Kordia antarctica: one gene and its partner. The main gene of each other region encodes a partner of the protein of the gene in region 2 in a complex. Links are inferred from orthologs where the notes say so. Each region holds a gene or a part of one and is shown on either strand. Other genes may lie near its edges. The genes, in order: metK and groL.

Region 1 (10,929 bases), 1.6 Mb from region 2 along the record:
AAAAATTCTTTTACAAACAAGACAAAGATATTATTCTGAACATTCTGAAACTTTTTTTATGATTGATAAAGTTCCTTCACATAGAACTAGATTTAACGTTCCTAAGTCTTATACAACTTTAATCAAATAATTGTAGCTAAAACAGGTAACCATTGCACATGCCTATAAATAATGATAAAATGTATCTATAGAAAGTCCTTTTGAGAGCTTTTTTAGGTTTTCAACAGTTGCATATTTCAATAATTCTCATTGCTTAAAATAATTACTATGAAGTTTTGAGTTGCTTTTGTTTCTAAAAAAATTGAACCAAATTTACTAGGCAAACTAATCTTTTGTCTTTTCCTCAAACAACTTCTGAATCGTCTGTGAAATAAAAAGACTCATAATTACAAAACCGAGAAAAAAGTAAAATCCATATTGCAATTCAGATTCGTTAGTCGTCAGTATTTTAATACTATACGTTATATTTTCTAACTGATTCAACTGACTTGTAATGATTCCTGCAAAGCCAATATACGACATAAAAATTGCCACAACCATAACATCTGCCATCGACCATTTCCCACTTTTAAACACTAAAAATTGAATAATTTTATTCTGCTGCAACTTTCTTTTAAAGACTAATAATAGACTTGAAATTAATTTCGCCACAGGGAAAATAACGCTAAAAAGTAATACTAAAAATCCAACAATCATGATTTTCACTTTCTCTTGGATCAACATGGTTTGTGAGACTTCAATAATACTTTTACTTCGGAAATATAATACTTGATTGTAAAAGGAAATTGGTTCGCCCATTAGTTGAAATTCCATGGAAGAAATTCGTGCATCAATGGCAATCATTGGAAGATAAATACCCAAAATCAACAAATGCAGCGCCGCAATTACATATGCAGTAATGGTAATTCTTGAATGTCCTTTTATTAAAAACATACTTATTAATAAAGATATAAAAGCAAGTAGTAGGATGAAATTTACAGCAGTTAATCTATTATTAATTCGTTCTATTTCTTTAAGAATAATTGGTTTTGTGGCTGTCGCATCGGTGGCATTATATTTCGATAGAATATCATTAAACAGCGTATAATCAATCTTTTGAAAAGTAGATTCCTTATAATCATTTAATTGTGTCAGAATGTATTTTTTGATGCTTTCCCGATTTTCTTCGTCGTTTAGAAAATCAAGAATACCTTCTGTAATTTCGGGAACTTGTACTTTTAGACTTTCAAAAATCTTAAAAAAGTTGGAACCTGCATTTTTCAAAGAAATACCTAAAAATGCGTTTCTTTTATTTTCTGCTTTATAATTGGCTTCAAATTCGTTGATGGTTTCATACAAAAACGATCGAATTTTTCGTGCCGCATCTTCTCGGTCTTCTCCAACAAGATTCAATTCTTCTACTTTTTTCGTTAGAATTTTAGAAAATTGTTCCATCCAAACATCCACATTAAACATGCCGTATTTAATATCGGAAAGTTCTATAACATCTGCTTGTAATATTCTTTTTTCGATTTCAATCCTATACGTAATCACAGCTGAAATACTGATTATAATCAACAAGACTATTACTATGATATTTTTGATATTAAAATTTTTCACGTTAGTTTTTTTCAGTTTAGATTTAGTATTGTAAACCAATTTTAGTTTGCACCTTTGTTAATAAAGTAGCTAAATTAAGGCTCAAATCTAATGGTAATTTTGAACTTTCATTAACTCTATTGCGTAAACAATTGTTCACTTCTTCAATTTCGTGAAAATATCCATTTCCAACATATGGAAGTTCAAACACAGTTTCTGAGTCATCTTTAAAAAGAGTAATTGTATTGGATTGATGAAATCTTCGATGTAATTTTATAGTACCTTTTGTTCCATGAATAAAGGCTTCCGTTGGCGTATTTACTTCAAATGTAGATTCCAAAACCGCTTTTGCGTTGCTTTCATAATCGAATAATAATGCGCAAAAACTATCAACATCCGTTTCTGTCATTCGTGCCATTGCTTTAATATCTGAAGGAATTCCTAAAACTAATAAACTTAAAAAAATTGGGTAAATGCCAATATCTAATAACGAACCGCCGCCCAAGTTTTTATTGAATAATCTACTTTCGAGATTTAGTTCGGCTTTAAAGCCAAAATCGGCACGCACTTGAATAATATCGCCAATAGTTTTTTCATGGAGAAGTGAAATCATTTTTTCAATTGCTGGCATAAATCGTGTCCAAATGGCTTCCATTAAAAACAATTTTCGTGATTTCGCTTCTTCAATCATGGCTTTCACTTCCGTGGAATTAATTCCCATAGGTTTTTCACATAAAACAGCTTTTCCGTTTCGCAAGCAAAGCATTGTGTTTTCAAAATGAAATGTATGTGGTGTTGCAATATAAATTACATCAATTTTAGGATCATTTGCGAGTTTTTCATAGGAATCGTAAGCAGATATTGAATTATATTTTCCAGCGAAAGCGGTTGCTTTTTCCAAACTTCGAGAAGCAACTCCTTGAAGAAGTGTATTGTCAGCAAGTTGTAAATCGGCAGCAAACTTGTTTGCTATTTTCCCCAAACCTATAATTCCCCAATGTATTTTTTTTGGCATGTTTTTTTGTTTCGAATACATTCAAATTTAGGAAATTAAAAACAATCTTCGGGATTCTTTATTAACTTATGTCATTAAAGATCCAGCGCCAGAACCACTATTATCATCGTCATCTTTCCTAAACTTTTTCCAGATTTCTTTATCTCTCTCATTATCATCACTATGATATTCCTGATCAGAATAGCCATCTTCTGGTAAATCTTTTGTTTTTTCAAACTTATGACTTGCATTACAGCGCAAACACAAAGGACGTAATCTTGAAGGATCATCGTGATCGGTTCTAATTTGGGCATCATTTTTTCTTTTCTTTTTTAACTTTTTCAATCGTCCGCTCCATTTTGGATAATGATCAAGTTGCCCAGATACTATATTATGGCGTTTCTTCTTTTTTTTACTAATGAAATACGTTCTAATTTCTCTTCCCTTTCTATCAGCTAATGGCATTCCGCAACCTGGACACACATACATTCGATTTTTATTTCTGAGTGCTCCACTGGTAATTACACGTCTTCTGAGTGCTTTGCTAAATGTAGACCGATGTTTTTGTTGTTGACTTGACGGAAGCCACGCTTCATCACTCTCATCTCCAGGTTTTTTAGCTCGCTTTCTCTTAGTCTTATTCTTTGCTGATTTTCTTTTTCTTTTACGATCTTCATCACCTTTTCCCAATTGCACAACGTCATTTGAAGTGGTTATGTTGGTTGTTTTTAATTGTGTTATATTTTCTGAAATTTCTTCAATGATTTTTGACTGCGTCTCGTGAGTTCCATTTGTAATTTTATCGCGTAGTTTTCTTTGCGTAATAGCTTCTGGACGATTATCCACAAATTGAAAAGTAGATATATTACCACTCTGTTTTTTGGTAATTACATTTGCTGCCGATTGGTGTTTATGTTCTTTCTTTTTATCAGCGTGCGTATTCATAATCAACAGTATCTGGTTAGTGTTAGTGAATAAATATACTATTTAGAAGCGTTAAATTTGACTAAATGTCTTTTTAACTTGTAGGATGTATACGAATTGTATACGCCACTTGTCAGTTTTTATAATATTTTTTAAAATCAAACCACAAAAAAACCGCTTCCATAAACTGAAAGCGGTTTTCTAAAATATATAACTAAGCTAAGAATCTCTTACAATCCAAAAGCAGTTTTAACTTTATCAACATAATCTAATTTTTCCCAAGTAAACAACTCAACATCTAAAGTTTTACTTTCTCCATAAGGAGTTGTGAAGGTTTTAGAAACAGTTTCATTTTTACGTCCCATATGTCCGTAAGCAGCAGTTTCACTATACATTGGTGTGCGTAACTTTAAACGACGTTCAATTGACGCAGGACGCATGTCAAATACTTTGGCAACGATCTTTGCAATCTCTCCGTCAGTCATATTTACTTTTGCCGTTCTGTACGTATCAACAAAAATTCCCATAGGTTCTACTACGCCAATTGCATACGAAACTTGTACTAAAATCTCGTCAGCAACGCCAGCCGCAACTAAATTTTTCGCTGCATGGCGAGTTGCATATGCAGCACTTCTATCTACTTTACTTGGATCTTTTCCTGAAAAAGCGCCACCACCGTGAGCACCTTTTCCTCCGTATGTATCTACGATAATTTTTCTTCCTGTCAGTCCTGTATCTCCGTGTGGTCCACCGATTACGAATTTTCCAGTTGGATTGATGTGATACTTAATATCATTCCCAAATAACGCTTGAATTTTTGGAGTTAATTTTGATTTCACTCTTGGAATTAAAATATCAACGATATCCTTACGAATCTTCGCTAACATTACTTCATCTTCATCAAAATCATCATGTTGTGTAGAAATTACAATTGCTTCCACGCGTGAAGGTACATTGTCATCATCATACTCAATTGTTACCTGACTTTTCGCATCTGGACGTAAGTAGTTGATTTCCTTGTTTTCTCTTCGCAAAGCAGCCAATTCAATCAACATTAAATGTGATAAATCTAAGGCTAAAGGCATTAAGTTTGAAGTCTCTTTCGTAGCATAGCCAAACATCATTCCTTGATCTCCGGCACCTTGCTCTTCTTTTGTTTCTCTATCAACACCTCTATTAATATCGTCAGATTGTTCATGAATTGCAGATAAAACTCCGCAAGAACTTCCGTCAAACATATATTCACTTTTCGTGTAACCAATTTTATTAATTACTTCTCTAGCAATCTTTTGTACGTCTAAATACGTGTTCGATTTTACTTCGCCAGCTAAGATTACTTGACCAGTTGTTACCAACGTTTCACAAGCCACTTTTGATTCTGGATCGAATGCTAAAAAATTATCAATTAAAGCATCAGAAATTTGATCTGCTACTTTGTCTGGATGTCCTTCTGAAACGGATTCAGAGGTAAAAAAATATGACATAATAAATCTTCTTTAAAAAATTATAAAAAGAGGGAAAACTAAAAATGATTGCTAAACAGCTAAAGAAGTAGTGAATTACTGCTTTAGCATTTTTTAATATCCTAAAATTTAATTTAGAATCTAGTTTACAATTAATTATAAACTAGGGACTGAAACAAGTTCAGCACATGAGGTTGCAATCAGTTCAAATTTTTCCTCAAAATCAAGAACAAATGTATGAAAATCTACTTACATACAAACAACAAAAAAATATAAATTCATATTTAGTTTAAAAATTGTTAAAAATAACTTTTTTTAAAAAATATTAGGATATTAAATAATTATGACTTTATATTTGTAACAAACAAAGACGAAAAATGTTTACTAAAGTTTTCAATATGTGTTGTATGATGTGTTGCAGAAATGCCACAGAGGACACTATTGTACGATAATTTTAAAAGAACATCTATCAATAATTTAAGCCTCTGCCAACGCAGAGGCTTTTTTCATGATTATATTTTAAGTTAATTTTTTTTCAAAAACCAATGATGACAATTTTTCAAATAGCGAAAATCAAAACTACAATGACACTAAGTTGTTGTATATTGGTTATGTGCATGACATGCTGTAGCCAAGTTCGCTGGTATCGAAAAGTTCCTGATAAACTTTAAACAGTTTCTCGCATCTATAAAAAAAGGTTCTTTTGGTAAACGCACTTCCAAAAAGAACCTTTTTTTATTTGGTTGAAAGTTAAAAGTTAAAAGTTAAAAGTTAAAAGTTAAAAGTTAAAAGTTGAAAGTGAAGTTAAAAGTGAAAAGTGAAAAGTGAAGTTGAAAGTGAAAAGTGAAAAGTGAAGTTGAAAGTGAAGTTGAAAGTGGAACAAATCAACACACAACCGAATTAACGAACAACAAACAAACAACAAACAAAAAATATAAATTCACACATTAATAAAAGAGCAAAGAACATAGAATATAGAGCAAAGATAGAATCAACAAATAACCAAATTAACAAACAACAAACAACAAACAACAAACAAACAACGAACAAAAAATATAAATTCACAGATTAATAAAAGATAAAAGAGCAAAGAACATAGAATATAGAGCAAAGATAGAATCAACAAATAACCAAATTAACAAACAATACATAACAAACACACAACAATATGAGCACACAAAAATTCGCAACAAAAGCATTACACGCAGGACACGATACCAAAGCAAACGGAGGAACACGAGCTGTACCAATTTATCAATCAACAGCATTTGTATTCAACAATTCGGATCATGCGTCAAACTTATTTGCATTGGCTGAACCTGGAAACATTTATACCAGAATTAACAATCCAACCAATGACATTTTAGAACAACGATTAGCAGCTTTAGAAGGTGGAATTGCTGCCGTTGTAACCGCTTCCGGAGCTTCCGCAATTGCAACAACATTGTTAACATTATTACGCGCAGGCGATCATATTGTAGCTTCAAGTAGTTTATATGGCGGAACGTATAATTTGTTAAATGTTACGCTTCCGCGATTGGGAATTACGACAACTTTTGTAAATCCTGATGACGAAAACAGTTTCAGCGATGCTGTGAAAGAAAACACAAGAGTCGTTTTTATTGAATCTTTAGGGAATCCGAAATTAGATGTTTTAGACCTTGAGAAAATTTCGGCGCAAGCCAAAGCAAACAAAATTCCATTAATCGTTGACAATACGATTGCCACACCATACTTATTAAACCCGATAAAATACGGCGCAAACATTGTTATTCACTCACTCACAAAATACATCAACGGAAACGGAACTGCGTTAGGTGGCGCTATCATTGACGCAGGAACCTTCGATTGGACCAACGGAAAATTCCCAGAATTTACAGAACCTTCTGCAGGTTATCACGGTTTAGTGTATAGCGAAGCACTAAAAGAAGCAGCATTTATTGCCAAAGTTCGTATTGAAGGATTGCGCGATTTTGGTTCGGCATTAAGTCCATTCAATGCATTTCAAATCATTCAAGGATTGGAAACGCTGCCAATTCGTATCAAACAACACAGTCAAAATGCATTGGAATTAGCAACATGGTTGCAAAAGCAAGAAGCCGTTGCTTGGGTAAACTATCCAGCATTAGATACTAGTAAATATCAAGCATTAGCTAAAAAATACTTACCAAAAGGGCAAAGTGGAATTGTAACATTCGGAATCAAAGCAGGGTTTGAAGCAGCAAAACGCATTGCAGACGAAACCGTAGTTTTCTCGCTTTTAGCAAATATTGGCGATACAAAATCACTCATCATTCATCCTGCAAGTACAACGCATCAACAATTGACAACGGAACAACAAGCTTCCACAGGTGTCACACAAGATTTAATTCGTTTGTCAGTTGGTTTGGAAGATATTGAAGATTTAAAAACTGATTTAAAAACCGTTTTTGATAAGATAATCGCAGGAATTCCAGCATCATAAAACCTATAATTTGACACAAAAAATAGCACATATAACCATTGTAGATTTCTTTACGGAAAGTGGCGCGTATTATCCGAATTTAAAGTTGAGTTATCAGCTCGAAGGTTTGGATAACGCGGATGCGCCAATTGTTTTAGTAAATCATGCCTTAACGGGGAATTCGGAAGTTACAGGCAAAAATGGTTGGTGGAATACGCTAATTGGCGATGAAAAATGTATTGATACGAATCACTTTAAAATTTTAAGTTTTGACATTCCTGGGAATGGTTTTTCGGGTGAAACTGGACCCATCAAACAATACAAAGATTTTGTTGCCAGAGATATTGCAAAAATTTTCATTAGAGGATTAGAACAGTTAAAAATCAATACACTTTTTGCCGCTATTGGCGGATCATTAGGTGGTGGAATTGCTTGGGAAATGGCAGTTTTAGAACCAACTTTGATTCAAAATTTAATTCCGATTGCGTCTGATTGGAAATCTTCGGATTGGCTTATCGCGAATTGCTTCTTGCAGGAACGCATTCTGGAAAATTCTAGTCAACCAATTCAAGATGCGCGGATTCATGCGATGTTGTGTTACCGAACGCCTTTTTCCTTAAAGGCAAAATTTCAGCGTACGCGAAACCAAGAGAAAAACGTATTCAATACGGAAAGTTGGTTGGCACATCATGGAGAAAAATTGCAAGCGCGTTTTCAATTATCAGCATACAAATTGATGAATCGACTTTTAAAAACGATTGATATTACTAGAGATCGCGAAGCGTTTGAAAAAGTAGTTGCGCCAATTGCAGGAAATATTCACATTATTAGTATTAATACGGACATGTTTTTTTCGCCTGACGAAGATATAGAAACTTATAAAAGACTCAAGCTTGTCAAGGCAAATGTGCATCATTATGAAATACAATCTATTCACGGACATGACGCATTTTTAATAGAATACGAACAGTTGAGTAATTTACTCAAAAATATATTTCAAGTTCAAAAATCATCCATCAAATAAAAATATAGATATGAAAATATTAAAATTTGGTGGAAAATCACTCGCCAACGGAAAAGGAATTGAAACTACAATCCAAATTATAAAGGAGAAGGCAATACGACAAGAAAGAATTGCAGTTGTATTGTCTGCGCGTGGAAATGCTACGGATGAATTGTTGGAAATGTTGGAAAAAGCGGCGCGAAAAGAAACGTATCGCGAAGAGTTGACAGCATTTAAAGCGTACCAAAGTCAAATAGCTACATCGGCGGATTGTTTAGAAGAATTTACAACCTTGGAAAATTTACTTCAAGGCGTTTCTTTATTGGGCGATTATAGCGAAAAAATAAAAGATCAAATCATGTCGCTAGGCGAAATAATCGCTGCGAAATTGGTGACGAATTTGTTGCAAAAAGAAGGTGTAAACGCACATTTTACAGACACGAGAAGCTTGATAATAACAGACAATGTTTTTGGAAATGCGCGTCCTTTGGATTTGATTTCGAGAAAAAACATCATCAATCATTTTAAATCATATAATGGAACAACGGTCAATATTGTGACAGGTTTTATTGGCTCAAATCAAAATAATGAAACGACTACTTTGGGCAGAAATGGAAGTAATTATACAGCGGCTTTATTAGCGAATTTTTTAGATGCTGAAGAATTACAAAACTACACACATGTGGACGGAATTTTTACCGCAAACCCAGATTTGGTTGCTGATGCAAAAAAAATAGAAGCATTATCATTCAATGAGGCAAACGAATTGGCAAACTTTGGCGCACACATTTTACATGCAAAAACCATTGTTCCATTAATAGAAAAAAACATTCCATTACGAATTTTAAATACATTCAATAGTTCGGATGGTGGAACTATTATTACACAAAAAACAACGGCAAAAGGAATCAAATCAATTTCTGTTTTAGACAACGTAGTTTTGGTCAACTTAGAAGGTAGAGGTTTGCTTGGCAGAGTTGGAGTTGATGCTCGAATTTTTAAAACCTTGAGCGAAAATGATATCAATGTCAGTATTATTTCGCAAGGTTCATCGGAACGTGGAATTGGCTTGGTCATCAATGCCAGCGAAGCTTCCAAAGCGATTGTCAGTTTGGAAAGAGAATTTGAAAATGACTTTTATACCAAAGATGTCAATAAAATATCAATCATTGATGATGTCGCTGTGATTTCAATTGTGGGACAAGATTTAAGCGAATTTCACAAACCATATAATGCATTAATCAAAAATCAAATAGTTCCGATTCTGTTTAACAATACGGTTTCTGGCAAAAACGTGAGTTTGGTGGTAAAGAAGTCACAATTACACAAAGCTGTCAATGTGATTCACGGACAAATTTTCGGTGTTTCTAAAAAAATAAATATTGCTGTTTTTGGAAAAGGATTGGTTGGTGGCACATTGCTCGATCAAATTGTGAAAAGCAAAATAGCCATTTTAGACAAGAATAATATCAAATTAAATGTATTCGCTATTGCAGATTCACAACATGTTTATTTAAACAAAAACGGCACTGCGGACAATTGGCAAGATACATTTTCAAAAGAAAAAGTTGCGTACACGGTGCAACAAATTATCGATTACTCAAAAATACATCACTTAGAAAATTTAATTGCGGTTGACACAACGGCAAGTAAAAAGTTTATTCATGATTATATACCTTTAGTTAAAAATGGCTTTGATTTGGTTTCGGCAAATAAAGTGGCAAATACGATTGAATATTCGTTCTATCAAGAATTACGGTTGGAACTTAAAAAGCATCAGAAGAATTATTTGTACGAAACCAATGTTGGAGCTGGATTACCATTAATTGACACGATACGTTTATTACACAAATCGGGTGAAAGCATTAAGAAAATTCGCGGTGTATTCTCAGGATCTTTAAGTTATTTATTTAATACTTTTTCTGTGGAAGATATTCCATTCAGTACGGTTTTGAAGCAAGCGGAAGAAAAAGGTTTTACTGAACCTGATGCGCGTGAAGATTTATCGGGAAATGATGTGGCTCGAAAATTATTAATCCTTGCCAGAGAATTGGATCTGAAGCATGAATTATCAGACATAAGCATTCAAAATTTATTGCCTGCGCATTTGCAAACGATCAGTTTACAGCAATTCAAAGAGAATATTTCAGATTTAGATGAAACCTTTAAACACATCAAAGCAAATCAGCAAGAAAATAATGTACTGCGTTACGTTGGCGATTTAGATACAGAAACAAAAATCTTGGAAGTCAAGCTAATTTCTGTGTCAAGCAACAGTGCATTGGGACAAATAAAAGGTTCCGATTCTATTTTCGAAATTTACACAGAAGCGTACAAAGAACAACCATTAGTAATTCAAGGAGCTGGCGCTGGAGCAGCCGTAACAGCTAGAGGCGTTTTTGGAGATATTTTGCGATTAACAGAAAAATTATAAATTATAAATGTTGAATTTTAAATGTAAAAGTGTTTTGCAAAAAAAAGTTAAAAGTTAGAAGTGATAAGTGAAAGTTGAAAGTGAAAAACT
Region 2 (10,992 bases):
CAGCAACCAAAGGAGATATAAAAGGAAGTGATTTGATGAAAGAAAACACAACTGAAATTACTACCTTTAAAATGTGTTTATTATTAAACCAAGATGATACTGCGGATCCATCTAATACAGGTGTTATTGACCCAACAAGTGTAGATACTTTCGGAGAAATAGTTACTATTGGGAATCAAACTGGTACTAGACCAGTAATTTTAGATGATGCAAATAGCGATATTATTGCTAATGATCCTGTGGCATTTGGATATTCAATGTGTTTTGATATTCCAGTAGAACCGACTGTTGAAGCTATGGAATTGTCTATAGCTGATGCTAAAAATTATTTAATAACTAAAGGGTTAACCGAATCTGATATTCAAAATCTTTTTACTGCTGATAATGAAGGTGGCGCAATAGAAGAATATAATTTAGTACCTACAGTTATGATGTTAATTGCTGAGGAACAGAATGAAAATTCAACAGCTTCTGTAAATTTTATGTCCTTGTTTGGACAAAATGCTCATGCCTCCAGACTTGGTCAATGTGCTGGAGATGCATTGGGTATATCTGCAATAGCAGAAGTGGTGCGTCTTGGAGTAAATAGTTCAGCAGGTAAAAAATTATTAAAAAAAGCAATCAGAAAAGTCGCTAGTAGAACTCTTGGCTGGGTTGGAGTAGCAATTTTTGTATATGAATTTGGCGACTGTATGGATTGGTGGTAAAAAATTAAAACTATAAATTATGTGGAATACAATAACAATTATAATATGCGCGTTAGCGTTGGTTTTCAACTCTTATGGTTGGATAAATTACTCGAAAACAACTAGTAAAGAAAAAAGAAAAGCAGAAGGATGGAATAGTTTTTACTTAATAGCTACCTTTTTGATAATTGTTGTGCTTATCACTAGGGTTGAAAAGATATTATAAGAACCTACTAAACCAATAATAAGTCTTGAAAAAACATACTCTTATACTATTTCAGATATTAATTGTAACGATTATTGTTACTATTACTTATTGGCTTACTCAAGAATATATTGTATTTAATAGTAGTTTTCTTGAGATTAAAATTTTGAGCCCACTATTTTATCTATTGCCAGTAATACTAAGTTTTTTAATGAGTTTATGGTTAGTTATTAAATTTGATACTATTCCTAAATTTATTCTAAGGCTTAGTATTACGCTTGTGAATATATATTTATTCTTATCCGTTTTCATGGGAACTTCAAAGTATTGTGAAGACGAAAAAAACATGGAATTGGTATATCTAGTATTTTTATGGTCTATTTTTTTAATTTCGGTTTTTATGTTGATAAAATATATTCTACCGAAGTTAAAATTTAAAGATGTTTTAATTATTGGAGTTTCAACAGTATTAGCATTTATAGATTTTTATTTCTTTTTTATAACTCTTGACCTTTTATATTATGTAGGTTGGTTCAAGCTTGTCAACAACATTTAAAAACTAATTCAAAACAATGACATTCCTACATCTAACCACAGGACAAAATATTCTAAAATGGATTGGCATATTTACACTAATGTATCTTTTTAGAAAACTAATGAATTTCTTAGACAAAAAGTACCATTGGAACATGTATGACGTAACATGGAAAAGCATTTTTTCCCATAAAAAGAAACACTAAACAGTTTCACTTTTTTTTCATAATTACCTTAAAAAGCCATGCTTTGATTAGCATAGTCAGCTATACGCATGGCTTTTTTTAACTGAGTTTAGTATTAAAATATATGAATTATGCGTATTGAAATTATATCAAACAACATATTGCTATTATCAGTATTCATCTTTATTGTGATTATAATCGCTGTGATAATATATCTATATGCTTTTACTTCAATGAAGAGGAATTCAAAAAGTGAAAAAGAAAATGAAGTTGATGATGAAATTGAGAAGGAATTGGAGGAAAACACTTAGTGTTTTTGGTTGTGAGTTGTGAGTTATTGGTTGTCGGTAAACTTCTCAAATCAAAAATCAACATTCGTTAATCGTTAATCTTATTGGGAGTTAGTCGTGAAGCAGAATTTAAAACTTCTTAAATCAACATTCGTTAATCGATATTCGATATTGGATTTTGGGTGTTAGTCATGAAGCAGAATTCAAAAAACTTCTCAAATCAAAAATCAACATTCGTTAATCGTTAATCTTATTGGGAGTTAGTCGTGAAGCAGAATTCAAAAACTTCTTACATCAACATTCGCTAATCGATATTCGATATTCTTTTGTTGGGAGTAAAGATTCCCATTGGTTACTGAGTATAACGAAGTACGCGGGAATGATAAAAAAACATGATATGAAATCATTAAAAAATATACGTATTCAATATTGTACATTCATACTATTTGCATGTTTTATGTGTAATACAACTGTACATGCTAATGAACAGAAAGAGCAAAATTTTGAACAAACCGTTGATAGTTTCGCTTACCAAACACAAGACAAACAACTAGAACAGCTTTTGCAAACACAACAAGCACTTGAAACTAGATATTATTTATCAATAGGAATTGTATTGTTATTAGTACTCATTTTCGGGTTGTTATGCGCTCGAAAAACGAAAGGATACAATCATCTTAAAAAAATTATTGAATTGCTTGAAAAAAATAACCAAGATAAAAGTAATGATGATAAAAAAAGTAACGAAACATACATAGAAATTGATGAAACTATTGTGGCTTCCATTCTGCAAAATCTTCAAGCATTTGAAAAAGAAAGAGGTTTTTTAATCACAAAAATTACATTGCACCAATTTGCGAAGCAACTAAAAACGAACACGAAATATTTATCAAAAGTGATTAATACGTATAAGTTAAAATCGTTTCGAAATTACATCAATGATTTGCGAATTCAACATAGTCTTCAAGAATTAGAAAACAATACGAATTACAGAAAATATACCGTAAAAGCGATGGCGAAAGAATCGGGTTTTGGTACTACAGAATCCTTTTCAAAAGCATTTCAGAAAAACACAGGTGAAACCGTTTCTAGTTTTCTAAGGCAGTTTTAGAATGTGAAATACACTTAATTTATCAGATAAAAAAAGACTGTCTAAAAAGTCGAATTTTCGTCAAACCGAATCAAGTTCAGAATGACGCTTTCTAACACTTTTTAGACAGCCTTTTTTAATATATATTCAGTCTCAGGCTCAGTTTCAAACTTCAGCTTTTCAACTTCATTTTCAACCTCAACCTCAACCTCAACTTCAACTTCAATACTACATCATTCCTGGCATTCCGCCGCCCATTGGTGGCATTCCGCCAGCAGGCGCATCTTCTTTAATATCTACCAATGCACATTCTGTTGTCAAGATCATTCCTGCCACAGAAGCTGCATTTTCTAATGCAATACGTGTTACTTTTTTAGGATCAATAATTCCAGCTTTCAACATATCAACGTATTCTTCCGTTTTTGCATTGTATCCGAAATCTTTTTTTCCTTCCATTACTTTAGAAACCACAACGCTTCCTTCGCCACCAGCGTTAGAAACAATAGTACGTAACGGTTCTTCAATAGCACGGGCAATAATTTTGATTCCTGTTACTTCGTCTAAGTTGTCCGTTGTAATTTTATCCAACACACCTTTTGCACGAACCAAGGCAACGCCACCACCGGCAACGATTCCTTCTTCTACAGCAGCGCGTGTTGCATGCAATGCATCATCAACCCTGTCTTTTTTCTCTTTCATTTCTACTTCAGAAGCAGCTCCAACATATAAAACAGCAACACCACCAGCTAATTTAGCCAAACGTTCTTGCAGTTTTTCTTTATCGTAATCAGATGTTGTAGATTCTATTTGTGCTTTAATCTGTCCAACACGTGTTTTAATCATATCAGCATCTCCAAAACCATTTACAACTGTAGTGTTGTCTTTATTAATGGTAATTTTCTCAGCAGTTCCTAGCATGTCAATAGTAGCATTCTCTAAGGTAAAACCTCTTTCCTCAGAGATTACAGTTCCGCCAGTTAAGATGGCAATATCTTCTAACATTGCTTTTCTACGGTCACCAAAACCTGGTGCTTTTACCGCTGCAATTTTTAATGCACCTCTAAGTTTGTTTACAACTAACGTAGCCAATGCTTCTCCGTCAACATCTTCAGCAATAATTAATAATGGTTTTCCAGTTTGCGCCACAGGCTCCAATACTGCCATTAAATCTTTCATTGAAGAAATTTTCTTATCAAATAATAAGATATAAGGACTTTCCAATTCAACTTCCATCTTTTCAGAATTCGTCACAAAATATGGAGATAAAAATCCTCTGTCAAACTGCATTCCTTCTACTGTTTTCATGTCAGTTTTAGTTCCTTTTGCTTCTTCCACAGTAATGACGCCTTCTTTTCCAACTTCTTTAAAAGCTCTAGCAATCAAGTCTCCAATTTCTTCATCATTGTTTGCTGAGATAGCTGCAATTTGCTTTATTTTTTCTGAAGAATCGCCAACTTTTTTTGCTTGTTTATTTAAGTCTTCAACAATGGCAGCAACTGCTTTGTCAATTCCTCTTTTTAAGTCCATCGGGTTTGCACCAGCAGCAACATTTTTCAAGCCTTCTTTTACAATTGCTTGTGCTAATACGGTTGCAGTTGTGGTTCCGTCTCCTGCTAAATCATTGGTTCTAGAAGCAACTTCTTTTACCATTTGCGCTCCCATATTCTCTAAAGGATCTGCTAACTCAATTTCTTTTGCAACAGTTACACCATCTTTTGTTACAGAAGGCGCACCAAATGATTTGCTAATAATTACGTTTCTTCCTTTTGGTCCTAAAGTTACTTTTACTGCGTTTGCTAATGCGTCCACTCCGCGTTTTAATCCTTCGCGAGCTTCAATATTAAATTTTATATTTTTTGCCATATTTTTTTAGTTGTTAGCCTTCAGCTATTTGCCTTTGACTAGAATTATTTTACTATTTAATTTACTATAATGAGTAATTAAACAATTGCTAAAATGTCTTCTTCTCTCATGATGATATAATCAACTCCTTCATACTTGATTTCAGATCCAGAAAACTTTCCATAAAGAACCGTGTCACCAACTTTTACTGTTAAAGGTTCGTCTTTTTTACCTGATCCAACCGCAACTACTGTTCCTCGTTGTTGCTTTTCTTGCGCTGAATCTGGAATGTAAAGCCCTGAAGCAGTTTTTGTAGCTGCTGGTAATGGCGCAATCAAGACTCTATCCGCGAGTGGTCTGATGTTAACTTTGCTCATTTTGTTGAATATTTAATTTGATTAATTATGTTATTATTTACGACTAACATGTAGTCAGAAATTGTGCCATTGTAGTAATGCTGACAAATTGAAATAAAAAATGCCAGCTTGTCATAAGCTGGCATTTTTTATATGTTTACGATGAAATTTTTACTGTCCGTTAGTAGTTTTTTCATCTGTTGTATTTGTATTCGTATCTACTGGAGGCGTTGTTTGCTCAATAGCGTCACCTGAAACTTTAGATTGGCTACTAGAGTTACTTAAGTTTGTAAAATTCGTAACTAAGATTAAACCAATTAAAATAGTAGCTAAAGCCCACGTACTTTTATCTAAAAAGTCAGTTGTTTTTTGAACACCACCAATTTGTTGGGTTCCGCCACCACCAAAAGAAGAGGATAATCCGCCACCTTTTGGATTTTGTACCATTATTACTAACATTAATAAAAATGCTACGATAAGGATTAAGATTATGAAAATGTAATACGTTGAACTCATTTTGTACTAATTTTTTTGTTGTAATTTTTTTATTGCCCGAATTCGGTCTGCAAAGAAACCACTTTTTTCTGGATATTTCAAAATTAAAATATCATAAGCTTTCATTGCTTTTTTATATTTCTTTTGTTCCAAGTAAACTTTTGCCAAAGTTTCCGTCATAAGCATTGACTGGTCTACGTTTGTCTCACTTGCCAAGTTGATCGTTTTTTGAAGTGTTGGCTTCGGTTTTATCTTCGGATTTTTGTCTATGAATTTGCTTATAAGATCAAATCTTTTTCTTTTTTCCTCCTTTGAAGCTTTCCTTTTGGGTTCTTTTGCTACTATTTCCGGCTCTTTTACGACTTCCTTTTCAGGAGATTGGTCAACAGATCGGTCAATAGGTTTTAGACTTGCCAATTGCAGCCATTGCGAAAACGAATGCTTTTCACTTTGCTCAAATGCTAATGGTTTTCCAAGTTGTAAAGTTTCTTCGGGAGTTTCTATTGTTTCAATTTCAATTTTTTTAGCAACTACTTTTTTATCTTTTGATTTTTTCTTTTTCTTGTCTTTCTTCTTACCTTTTTTCTTCTTGTCTTTCTTAATTTCAGCAACAGCCGCAATAGGAATCAATGTTTCGGTTACTTTTGGTTGAAACAAATCAGGATCGAGAATGGCGTTTGCTTCTTCAATCTTGGTTTTAATTGCGTCTTCCATTAATAGATTTTGATCTATTTTTACTTCTTCAATAGCAACTTCAATTTCATTGGTATTGTTGTGCGATTCTTTGATTGTACTTGAAATTTTATGCTGATCAAAGGTTCTCGAAGTAATAAAATCAAACAAAATACTACGATCTGTTGTATACGCCGCAGCAACTTTTAAGTTTTGATTGTATTTGAAACTATCCTGATTTTTTAATCCTTTTAAGTGTACAACACGCGCCGCCTGAAAGTACGGAAACTCTTTCGTAATTGCTTCAATTGCTTCGGTTTGCGAAACATTGATTTGCGTTGGATTTTGTAATATGTATGTAAAATCAGAAATATTCATCTTGAAATCATTACCATTTTGCTAAACTTGCGTTGAAAATATCTTGTGTAATACGGTCAAATATTTCTTGAAATGCCGTGCTTTGTACACTTATTAATTGTGTAGATGCAGGATAATCATAGAAAAATGAGAAACGTTGATCAAAGTCGTCTTCAGGTCTGTTTTTATGTGTAAAACGAACTTGAACACCAATTGTTAAACGGTTTTGCGACGCTGTATTGTTTGCAGTTGCACTCATTGGCGATACACGGTATTCTACAATTTCGCCTTCATATAGTAAATCTCCGTTGGCTCTAACTAAGTCTAAACTTGTTTGGTTTAGGATTAAATCCTGCAAAGCAAGTGTAAAATCTCTATCCAATCCAGGTTCAATAATTGGCGCATTATTTTGGAAATAGTTTACTTGATATGTTTTCGCATTCAAATCTCCTGTTCCTGTAAAGTTGTATACGCCACAACTTACTAAAGTGATTGCTACAACAAGCGTAGCAATTATAATTTTTATCTTTTTCATATAATTATAAATCAAATTGTTTGATTTTTCTATAAAGTGTACGCTCAGAAATTCCAAGTTCTTTTGCTGCTGCTTTTCGTTTTCCTTTGTTGCGTTCTAACGATTTTTTGATCAATTCTAATTCTTTATCATGCAAGGAAAGCGTTTCTTCTTCTTCCACATCTTCTGCAAAGTGATATTTATCTGTTTCTTCTGCGACAGCATTTTGTTGAGAAACTGGCAATAGTTTTACGGGCGAATCGTCTTCTTCTTCCTGAAAAACTTCATCAGTTTCGTCTCCATAAATTTTCTGAATTAAACTTTCGTTTTCATCTTTGACTTTTTCTGAAACACCATTTTGCATGAGTTCCATCGTCAATTTTTTTAAATCATTCAAATCACTTTTCATATCAAAAAGCACTTTGTACAATATTTCACGTTCCGAACTAAAGTCGCTATCACTTTTTGACTTTTCGATTACAGCAGGTAAATTTCCAGAGGTGTTTGGTAAATATTGTAATAATGTTTCTGGTGTAATCGCTCTTGTTTCTTCCAATACAGAAATTTGTTCTGCTACGTTTCTCAATTGACGAATGTTTCCGTTCCAACGGTATTTTATCAATAATTCAGCAGCACGCTCATCCAACCGAATGGAAGGCATTTTGTATTTTAGAGCAAAGTCAGACGCAAACTTTCTAAAAAGTAAATGAATGTCTTCTTTACGTGCGCGCAATGGCGGAAGCAAAATTTCAACCGTACTTAAACGATAGTATAAATCTTCTCTAAACTTTCCTTTTTTGATAGCTTCAAACATGTTTACGTTTGTGGCTGCTACAATTCGAACGTTTGTTTTTTGCACTTTGGAAGAACCTACTTTGATAAATTCGCCATTTTCCAACACACGCAATAAACGTACTTGTGTGGTAAGTGGCAATTCTCCAACTTCATCTAAAAAAATAGTTCCATTATCGGCAACTTCAAAATAGCCGTTTCGAGTTTGTGTTGCGCCTGTAAAAGAACCTTTTTCGTGTCCAAATAATTCACTGTCAATAGTTCCTTCAGGAATAGCGCCACAGTTTACTGCAATGTATTTTCCATGTTTTCTGTGTGAAAGCGAGTGAATTATTTTCGGAATACTTTCTTTTCCAACACCACTTTCGCCTGTTACTAGCACAGAAATATCCGTTGGCGATACTTGTATGGCTTTTTCAATAGCACGATTGAGCGCAGGATCATTACCAATGATTCCAAAACGTTGTTTGATCGCTTGAATGGATTCCATGTTTGTTGTTATGTGTTTAGTTTACGTATTGAAACGTTTCGTTAATTGTAATGGTTGCATCGCTAGAAATAGTTGGAACTGACGTGAAAATAGTTCCGCTTCTGCTCGTTATTCTACTACTTGCATCATATTGTACGTCTAAGTTTGAACTTCCTTGTGACGTAGTTGTAACCGTCATATTATTTGTACTGTATATCACAGCTTGCCAATGTTCGTATTGGTCATCATATTCGTCATTCAAAATAGAAAACAGATACAAATCATTTAATGTATTGCGCAACGGATTTGTGTTGCTGTCATACGTGTACGTATATGTATTTGCATCTTGCCCAGTAATTACAGCAGAAGTTAAGTTTCCAGCAGCATCGTACGAAATTATTTCTGTTTTGTTAATAGTTCCGTTTTCTATAGTTTCTCTTTTGAGGAGTTTACTCGTGGTGGCATCAAATGTAAATTTAGTAGTGAAATTAGTGCCTTCTTTAGTACGTGTAATTTCGTTGTTGTTATGTATGAAAGAGAATGTAAAACTGTCCACAGGATCTTGTAAATCTTCAAAAGCAATTTCAACTACTTTCCCTAAGTTATACGTCACTGTTGTTCTATTGACTAATATATTATCTACGGTTGTTCTGAGTTCAATAACGTCACTATTTTGATCTCTAATAACAGCACCAACACCATTTACGGTAGTTCCTAAAAAAGTGATACTTGTATTTTGTGCTGTAAATTGATTTTGAGAATTAATTACAAAATCGGCAGTAAATGAAGTCTCGCCACCAAGTGGAGAAGAAAAACTCTTCATATAATCATAGTCTGCCAATTGCAACGTAGTTCCTGGATTTGTAGGATCTGTCGGGTCAACAGGATCTGTCGGATCTCCGTTTCCGGGATCTGTCGGATTTCCTGTAGATGGATCTGCTATGAAAATTTCACCTTCATACGGTTCGTTATCGCATGAAAAGCAAATCAACGAAAGTATAATTGTGGTGAATAGAACTGTTTTTTTCATTAGAATACGGTAATTACTTTTTTCAATTAATATTGAAACGTTTCCGATTGTAAAACAGTTACGCCATCACCTAAGTCATAGTTTCCACTTTTACTTACTATTTTATTACTAGTATCGTACATTGCGCTGAAATCAAATGTACCATCTGTAGATTCGCCACCGATCCAATTGTTTGCTCCATGAAAATTAGCAATTGTGCTTGCAATTTCATCTTCATGATCTCCATTTAAAATAGATAACATATATGCATCTTGGAAAACCGTTTTTAATGGATTTGTATTGGTGTCAAAGTTAAATGTTGAAGTTCTTGGAGTTCCGCCTGTAGTAACTACAGATTGTGTGCAGTTTCCTGTACTTGAATAGCTAAGTGTTTCTGTTTGAATAGAAGTACCATTGTCAAAATATTCAATACTTACCAATCTGCTAGTTGAAGGATCGAATGTAAAGGTTGCTGTATCGGTTGATCCTACTGTGGTTTTAGAAATCGTATTTCCGCTGTATGTAAAATTATGAGTATAATCATCGACGTCATCTGCAGAAAAATCATAATCAATTTGCGAAATATTAGTTCCGTCATACGTTATCGTAGTTGTGTTTTGACCACCTCCGCCAGCATTGTCTTGAATTAACGTAATGTTTCCACTTGTATTTCGTGTGTACGTACTTAATGAGTTTTCAGTAAATCCAAATATAGTAAGTTCCGTATTTTGACTTACTACAATACCATTTTGAATATTGAAATCAGTATCGATAATAATTTCGCCGAAAAGAGGCGCATTTGTAGTAACATCGTACGTATAAGCTGTAAGTGTTGTTGTTGGGTCTGTCGGGTCAGTAGGATCCGTCGGGTCAGTTGGATCTGTCGGATCGGTTGGTGTGCCTTGAGTCGGAATATCAATTGCTATATCAGCATCTAAAGGTTCGTCGTCACATGAAAAGCAAAGAAATGCTAAAAGTACCGAAGTGATTAAAAAAGTTTTTTTCATTGGTTCTGTTTTTATTTTGATTGTTGATGAAAACAAATAATATTAGTTATTTTCTGAAAGTGCAACTGGCTCACCAATTAAGGTTGCTGATGTACAATCGTGTATTTTTACATTTACAAAATCACCTGGTTGATAGTTTTCTTTAGGAAAAACCACCACCGTATTTCGAGAACTTCTTCCCATCCAATGTCCGTCCGATTTTTTTGAAGTTCCTTCAATCAAAACTTCTTGTATCGTGTGTAGATGTAATTTGGTTCTATAAGCGCTATGCGAGCGTTGCAGTTCAATAATTTCTGCAAGTCTTCGCTTTTTTGTTGCTTCTGGAATATCATCTTCCATTTTTCGTTCCGCCATCGTTCCTGGACGTTCTGAATAGGTAAACATATATCCGAAATCATATTTTACATAGTCCATCAATGAAAGTGTATCTTGATGATCTTGTTCTGTTTCTGTTGGAAAACCAGCAATTAAATCTTGCGAAATTCCACA

What was found.
Region 1: the proteins of groL (region 2) and metK are in contact, whole or in part, in a cryo-EM structure (PDB 8P4O), measured with the Escherichia coli proteins. The link is inferred for Kordia antarctica from one-to-one orthologs.

The regions. Positions count from the first base shown.
Region 1 is NZ_CP019288.1:4,320,810-4,331,738, forward strand. What follows is about bases 2,854-5,725. They hold metK (methionine adenosyltransferase), read right to left. Parts: upstream 4,981-5,725; coding sequence 3,727-4,980; downstream 2,854-3,726. Other genes in these bases: IMCC3317_RS18095 (hypothetical protein), read right to left, coding at 2,854-3,517. In the rest of the region: IMCC3317_RS18080 (hypothetical protein), read left to right, coding at 1-130; IMCC3317_RS18085 (paraquat-inducible protein A), read right to left, coding at 325-1,599; IMCC3317_RS18090 (Gfo/Idh/MocA family protein), read right to left, coding at 1,622-2,593; more of IMCC3317_RS18095, read right to left, coding at 2,660-2,853; IMCC3317_RS18105 (O-acetylhomoserine aminocarboxypropyltransferase/cysteine synthase family protein), read left to right, coding at 6,128-7,423; IMCC3317_RS18110 (alpha/beta fold hydrolase), read left to right, coding at 7,434-8,426; thrA (bifunctional aspartate kinase/homoserine dehydrogenase I), read left to right, coding at 8,437-10,839. UniProt on the Escherichia coli protein: Catalyzes the formation of S-adenosylmethionine (AdoMet) from methionine and ATP.
Region 2 is NZ_CP019288.1:2,750,903-2,761,894, reverse strand. Bases 2,537-5,471 are described here. They hold groL (chaperonin GroEL), read right to left. Parts: upstream 4,854-5,471; coding sequence 3,219-4,853; downstream 2,537-3,218. Other genes in these bases: secG (preprotein translocase subunit SecG), read right to left, coding at 5,360-5,471; IMCC3317_RS11405 (co-chaperone GroES), read right to left, coding at 4,931-5,209; IMCC3317_RS11415 (helix-turn-helix domain-containing protein), read left to right, coding at 2,537-3,011. Outside these bases: IMCC3317_RS11435 (hypothetical protein), read left to right, coding at 1-707; IMCC3317_RS11430 (hypothetical protein), read left to right, coding at 938-1,447; IMCC3317_RS11425 (hypothetical protein), read left to right, coding at 1,464-1,631; IMCC3317_RS11420 (hypothetical protein), read left to right, coding at 1,742-1,921; more of IMCC3317_RS11415, read left to right, coding at 2,298-2,536; more of secG, read right to left, coding at 5,472-5,704; IMCC3317_RS11395 (hypothetical protein), read right to left, coding at 5,711-6,733; LptE family protein, read right to left, coding at 6,744-7,247; IMCC3317_RS11385 (sigma 54-interacting transcriptional regulator), read right to left, coding at 7,252-8,508; IMCC3317_RS11380 (hypothetical protein), read right to left, coding at 8,525-9,517; IMCC3317_RS11375 (hypothetical protein), read right to left, coding at 9,544-10,503; tRNA (N6-isopentenyl adenosine(37)-C2)-methylthiotransferase MiaB, read right to left, coding at 10,546-10,992.